Regions from separate parts of the Bradyrhizobium sp. CCBAU 53340 genome, predicted to be linked through region 2. Evidence: riboswitches for the same ligand, from Rfam matches in the RefSeq annotation. Region 2 holds a riboswitch; the other holds the start of a gene.

Region 1 (3,496 bases), 1.3 Mb from region 2:
AAATAGCCGTCTGCGTCCTGGCGAATAATTATTTCTACTTCATAACGATGTTCGCCGTGACCCATTTCCCGGGCTTAGGTTTGCTGTCCTTGTGGCGTTTGATGGGGACACGCCGATGACCGAACTCGAGGACAGGCTGGAACGGTTCGAGACGCTCACCGCCGAATGCGAGCTGATTGCCAAGCTCGCCACCGACAGCACCAAGCGCGAAGTCTATCTGAGGCTCGGGGAGCAGTATCGCCAGCTCGCGGTGGACATGCGCCAGGTGATCGCGACCAGGGCTGCCGCCTGACAGCGGCGGCAGGTTGCGGCCACAGACAAGGCACGATGCTTGGCATCCGCGCCTGTGGGAGCGGTCGTGCGGTCGCAATCCGTTCTTAACATTTGAGTCGCATCCTTGATGACGACGGGGATTCGCGCGTTGCGGTTCCCGGCGATGGGAATGCCTGGGGCAAGGTTGCGATGCAACGTTCCCCACCAACGTTGCTCGTGCGATGGTCACATCCCATGCGTCTTCTTGCGGTCATCATGTTTGCGCTTCTGACGGCAGCCTGCAACCAGGAGCAGGACGTCACGGGCTCGACCCCGGTCTGCCCGATGCGGACCTACACCTCCTACAATCCCCGTGACATGAGCCAGTGCGTTGCCGCCTGCAAGGCGTGCGATCACGGCAACACCGTCACCTGCTCGACGGCCTGCACGCTCCACGGCGCGCGGTGAGACGGCCGCGCCCCGGGGAACTGCGAGCGCTGAGTCGCTTGGCGGTGCCAGGACACCGGAACGATTCACATGGGTTAGTCATTAGAGGAGGGCGGCAGGACGCGGAGTCCTTTGGAATGGGTATGCTCGATCCCGGTCGGTTTCTGGTGTCGTGCCAGCAGTGCGAGGCATGGCCGATGGCCGCCAATATCAAGCGGTCGAGCTGGTCGGCCTCGCCGCACGAAGTGCGCTTCGTGTGCCCGCGTTGCCGCCGCGAGGAGACCGCCATCATCTCCGCCTCCGGTGAACTCACACCAATCAAGCGCATCGATGTTCCGCCGCGCGACGTCAAGACGGCTTGGGCTCAGGCCCAGCAGCGGCCAAGAGGGCGGGCCTAGCCCGCCCGTTTTGAGGTCAAGAGGGCGGGCATCGCCCGCCCGTCTAAGTCGAGAGGGCGGGCATAGCCCACCCGTTTTGGAACTGCGGTCGCGCGTCTGACGTTTCCGCCTCGACACCAAAGCAATCGGGACCGGGCGCATGATCAGCGAACATTTCGACACCCGCACACGGATCAACATGAAGCTGGCGCTGGACCGCGTCTGCCGAAATCGTCCCCGCGGCGAGGACCATGGCTTCCGACGATCGGTTGCCGAGAATATTATCCGCTGCGCACTCGCGGGGAGAACCGGCATCGGCCAGCTCGTCGACGCCGGCGAACGTGCAACGATCAGGACGCATGCGGAGCGGGAGCCGGTCTGATTGAGCCAGCGCAACCTTCGGTGCGGTGCTTCGACGCTGTTTCAACACGCAGATTGACTCTCCCTCGGCGCGACCCGTAAATTCCCCAGCGACGGTTCTCCTTACGGAGATCAAAAGGGAACGTTGTGCGGGATTTTCCCAACGCCGGGATTGTCTCAAAGCAGCGGCTGCCCCCGCAACTGTAAGCGGCGAATCTTTCGTCATATGCCACTGGGAATCTCGGTCCTGGGAAGGCGACGTAGAGGTCACGACCCGCGAGCCAGGAGACCTGCCGTCAGCCGTGGTCACACGCGAAGATGTCGGTCGGGGAGTACAGGCATTAGCTTCACCGGAGCAAGTTCGCGCTCCGTCGTGAAACCTCGTTCGCTGTGACGTGCCACTGACGTCATACCGAGGTTACAAGAGTGTCCCGCATCGTCCCTGCCGCCAGGCGCTTGAGCGCCGGCCTTGTCGCGTCGTTTTCCCTTTGCTCACTCGATCTTTCCGTGGTTCAGGCACAGCAGTCGGCATCGCCCAACCTGCTGCCGCCGATCGATGTCGCGTCAACCGAACGTCCAGCCAAGCCGCTGGGCGGGCAGCGTAACCCTGACAGGCCGGTGCAGAGGCGCCGCGCTCTGCCGCCGAAACCCGAAGCGCTGCCGGCGCCGCCCCCTGTTGCCGGCGTGTCTGCCGCCAATTTGTTTCCGACTGTCGTCGTCAGCCCAACGGGCGTGGTCACGCCGACCAATCTGGTTGCGAACTCGGTCACGGTCCTGACCGCCCGGGACATGGAGCGCGATCAGCGCCGAACGGCGTCCGACGCGCTCAGCGCCGTTCCAGGGCTCAATCTCGTCCAGACCGGCGGGCCAGGCGGACAGACGTCGATCTTCATGCGTGGAACGAATTCAAATCATACCAAGGTGCTGATCGACGGCATCGACGTCAGCGATTCCAGCAGCCCGAACCGCTCGTTCGATCTCGGCAAGCTGCTCACCTCCGACCTTGAGCAGATCGAAGTGTTGCGCGGTCCGCAGAGCGGTCTCTACGGCGCCGACGCGCTGGGCGGAGTGATCTCCATGGTGACACGGAAGGGCGACGGTCCGGCGCGCGCGACGGGCTCGGTCGAAGCAGGCTCGTTCGGTACGTTCAACCAGACGACCGGGCTGAGCGGTTCGCAAGATCACTTCAACTACGCCTTCAACGTCGCGCATTTTCGCGCCAGCGACGTACCGGTGACGCCCGTCGAACTGCTGCCGCCTGGTCAGAAGGCGATCGGCAACCATTACGACAACACGACCTATTCGACCAAGCTTGGCGCCGATGTCAGCGAATCCGTGACGCTCAATGCCGTTGCGCGGTACACCGATGCCACGCTGCACTTTACGGGCGACAGGTTTGATCCCGTGACATTGGCGAGTTTTCCCGCGGCTGCGCAAAGCACGCAGACGGTGCACCAGCTCTTCACGCGGGGAGAGGCGATCTGGTCCGCGCTCGATGAGCGGATGAAGAGCTATGTCGGTGTCAACTACACCAATCACCGCAACGACGACATCTCGCCCGGTGACGCGATGCCGACCATGACGACCGGCGATCGTGTCAAGTACGATTGGCACACCACGACTGAGCTTGCGCCCAATAACTATGTGATCATCGGTGCGGAGCACGAGACCGAAACTCTGCAAACCGCGACGGTCTCCGCGCAAAACGTCAACAAGGCCGGCTATACGGGGTTGCAGTCCCAGCTCCGGGATCGGGTCTTCGTCACGGCCAATGTCCGGCAGGATGACAACGAGCGGTTTGGCGAGCACCCGACCTTTCGCCTGGCCTCTGCGATGATCGTGCCGGTCACGGATACGAAGTTCAAGGCAAGCTACGGCACGGGATTCAAGGCGCCGACGCTCAATCAGCTCTATGTCAGCTTTCCCGCGTTCTTCTTCTTTGCCAATCCAAACCTCAAGCCCGAAGAAAGCATTGGCTACGACGCCGGCTTCGAGCAGCCCTTGTTCGGCGATCGCGTTCGCTTCGGCTCGACCTACTTCCGCAACGACATCACGGGCCT
Region 2 (3,496 bases):
CGATTCCTTCGGGGTCGGCGACGCTGCGCCCGAGCATCTGATAGCCGCCGCAGAGGCCGAGCACACGGCCGCCCCTGCGGTGATGCGCGAGCAGGTCGATGTCCCAGCCCTGCGCGCGCAGGAAGGCGAGATCGCCGCGGGTGGACTTTGAGCCGGGGATGATGACGAGGCGGACGTCGCCAGGGATCGCTTCACCCGGACGCACCATCACGAGATCAACTGAAGGCTCGAGCTTCAGCGGATCGAGATCGTCGAAATTGGCGATCCGCGACAGCGCGAGGCAAGCTACCTTGGTCTGGCCAGGCTTGCGCGCATCGCGCAGACCCAGTGCATCCTCGGCTGGCAATTCGCCGGCGCGTGCGAACCAGGGCAGCACGCCAAGACCGCGCCATGACGTTTTCTGTTCGATCAGTCGATAGCCATCGTCGAACAGCGTGGGGTCGCCGCGAAACTTGTTGATGACGAAACCCTGGATCATCGCGGCATCGTCAGGGTCGATCACGGTCTTGATGCCGACGAGCTGGGCGATCACGCCGCCGCGGTCGATGTCGCCGACCAGCACGACCGGCACGTCGGCCTTGCGCGCAAAGCCCATATTGGCAATGTCGGCCTTGCGCAGATTGACCTCGGCCGGGCTGCCGGCGCCCTCGACCAGCACCAGATCAGCGCGCGCCTTCAGCCGCTCAAAACTCTCCAGCACCGCGCCCATCAACGAAGGCTTCATCGCCGCATATTCACGCGCGCGCGCGGTCGCGATGCGCTTTCCATGCACGATCACCTGCGCGCCGACGTCGGTCTCGGGCTTGAGCAGCACCGGATTCATGTCGGTGTGTGGCTCGACGCCGGCAGCGAGCGCCTGCAACGCCTGCGCGCGGCCGATCTCGCCGCCATCGACGGTGACGGCCGCGTTGTTCGACATGTTCTGCGGCTTGAAGGGCAGCACGCGCAAGCCGCGTCGCGTGAAGGCGCGTGCGAGGCCGGTGACGATGAGCGACTTGCCCACGTCCGAGCCGGCCCCCTGGATCATCAGCGCGCGTGTCATCGAATTCAGAACTCGACGCCGGCTTGCGCCTTGATGCCGGAACGGAATGGATGTTTCACCAGCGTCATCTCAGTGACGAGATCGGCGATCTCGATCAGCTCGTCCTTGGCATTGCGTCCGGTGAGCACGACATGCGTCATTGGCGGCTTCGACGTCTTCAGGAAATCGACGACCTCCGCGATGTCGAGATAGTCGTAGCGCAGCGCGATATTGATCTCGTCGAGCACGACCATGCGCAGCCGTTCATCCGCGATCAATTCCTTGGCCTTCTCCCAACCGGCGCGCGCGGCCGCAATGTCGCGGGCGCGATCCTGCGTCTCCCAGGTAAAACCTTCGCCCATCGCGTGGAATTGGCAGAGCTCGCCGAAATGGCCGGTGAGCAGGCGCCGCTCGCCGGTATCCCAGGCGCCCTTGATGAACTGCACGACCGCGCAGGGGAAGCCATGCGCGACGCAGCGCACGATCATGCCGAAGGCCGAGGACGACTTGCCCTTGCCGGCGCCAGTATGGACGATGATGAGGCCCTTTTCGCCGCTCTTGGTCGCCATGATCTTGTCGCGGGCGACCTTGATCTTGGCCATTTTCGCGGCGTGCTTGGCATCGGTCGTGACAGCAGTCTTGGCGTCGGTTTCGTCGGCCGTTTGGGGCTCCGGTTCAGGCGTCATCGTATCCGGTCCTTCGGCTTGACAAGAGGCAGCCGGGGGCAAATGGTGGCCCGGCGTTGGTTCCTGTCCTATGACAGGCGAAGAGGGAATGCGATAGGGTCCGAATCGGCAAGATTTGGGTCCAAAATGCAGCCGCCCCCGCGACCGTGACCGGAGAGATGCCCAAAGCCACTGATCCCCCCAGGGGAATCGGGAAGGCGGGGATCGAAGGGCAAAGCCCTGCTCCGCAAGCCGGGAGACCTGCCAACGTGGACGATTTTTGGACCGGCGGACGGGGTGTTCCGCGACGGGGAAACGGGCCTTCGCAAGAACGGTTCGTGGGCCTCTTCGCCTCCCGCTGATACTTCTGGAAGAGGCGATGACCGTTACACTGCACGTCTGCATCACCTGCCGCGCCGGCCAGACGCTCGGCGAGGGCGAGACCACGCCCGGCAAGCGCCTGCATGGTGCGATCCTTGAGGCCGGCGTGCCTGACGGCGTCAGCGTGGTTCCCGTCGAATGCCTGTCTGCATGCAGCCAGGGCTGCTCGGTCGCGCTCAGCGCGCCCGGCCGCTGGTCCTATGTCTATGGCCGGCTGTCGGATGCCAACGCGCAGGACGTTGTCGCGGGCGCCGCCGCCTATGCTGCCGCGCCCGATGGTCTCGTGCCCTGGCGTAGCCGGCCTGAAATCTTCCGCAAGCAGTCGCTTGCCCGCATTCCCCCCATCGCCGTGTTGCCGGAGGCCGCCGAATGAACTCGCTCGCAAAAGTCCCTGTGACCGTGGTCACCGGCTTTCTCGGCTCCGGCAAGACCACGCTGATCCAGCATCTGCTGACCAATGCGGGCGGCAAGAAGCTCGCAGTGCTCGTCAACGAGTTCGGCAGCGAGGGTGTCGACGGCGAGATCCTGAAGTCCTGCGCCGACGCGAATTGTCCGGAAGAGAACATCGTCGAGCTCGCCAATGGCTGCATCTGCTGCACCGTCGCCGACGATTTCATTCCGACCATGGAGCAGCTCTTGGCGCGGCCGGTGCGGCCGGATCACATCCTGATCGAGACCTCGGGCCTCGCGCTGCCGAAGCCACTGCTGAAGGCGTTCGACTGGCCGGAGATCCGCTCGCGCATCACGGTCGACGGCGTGATCGCGCTCGTCGATGCCGAGGCCGTCGCCGCAGGCCGCTTCGCGCCGGACCCGGATGCTGTCGAAGCGCAACGCGCGGCGGACGAAAGTCTCGATCACGAGACGCCGCTGTCGGAAGTGTTCGAGGACCAGATCGCCTGCGCCGATATCGTGCTGCTGACCAAGGCCGATCTCGCGGGCGCTGCGGGCATCGAGGCCGCCAAGGCCGCGATCACCGCGGAGATGCCGCGCCGCGTGCCGATGCTGCCCATCACCGATGGTGCGATCGACGCGCGCGTCATCCTCGGCCTCGGCGCCGCCGCCGAGAACGATCTCGCCGCACGTCCCTCGCATCATGACGGCGAGGAGGATCACGAGCACGATGATTTCAATTCTGTCGTGATCGATCTTCCTGAAGTGACTGACGTCGACGCGCTGGTCGCATCGGTGCAGAAGCTGGCGCGTGAGCAAAACGTGCTGCGCGTAAAAGGCTATATCGCAGTCGCGGGCAAGCCGATGCGGCTATTGTTGCAAGCGGTTGGCGAGCGCGTGCGCCACCAGTTCGACAAGCCATGGGGCACGGGCAACAGGCAATCGAAGCTCGTCGTGATCGGCGAGCATGGCGATATCGACGAGGCCGCAATCAGGTCAGGACTAGGCATTTGATGCACGTCGTCTTCCGCGAGAGCCG

Evidence for each region. A riboswitch is a leader RNA that binds a small molecule or an ion and turns the genes downstream of it on or off. The one in region 2 is predicted to bind cobalamin.
Region 1: it holds a riboswitch for cobalamin, as region 2 does, so the genes downstream of both, XH89_RS18585 (TonB-dependent receptor plug domain-containing protein) here and XH89_RS24905 (DUF1636 domain-containing protein) in region 2, are expected to answer to the same signal.

Annotation. Positions count from the first base shown of each region.
Region 1 is NZ_CP030055.1:3,911,484-3,914,979, forward strand. It holds gene XH89_RS18560 (adenylate/guanylate cyclase domain-containing protein) at 1-6, shown strand, start outside; gene XH89_RS18565 (hypothetical protein) at 116-292, shown strand; gene XH89_RS18570 (hypothetical protein) at 508-720, shown strand; gene XH89_RS18575 (hypothetical protein) at 837-1,097, shown strand; gene XH89_RS18580 (hypothetical protein) at 1,237-1,458, shown strand; cobalamin riboswitch at 1,534-1,749, shown strand; gene XH89_RS18585 (TonB-dependent receptor plug domain-containing protein) at 1,944-3,496, shown strand, end outside.
Region 2 is NZ_CP030055.1:5,202,336-5,205,831, reverse strand. It holds gene XH89_RS24915 (cobyric acid synthase) at 1-1,042, opposite strand, end outside; gene cobO (cob(I)yrinic acid a,c-diamide adenosyltransferase) at 1,048-1,707, opposite strand; cobalamin riboswitch at 1,748-1,970, shown strand; gene XH89_RS24905 (DUF1636 domain-containing protein) at 2,066-2,440, shown strand; gene cobW (cobalamin biosynthesis protein CobW) at 2,437-3,471, shown strand; gene cobN (cobaltochelatase subunit CobN) at 3,471-3,496, shown strand, end outside.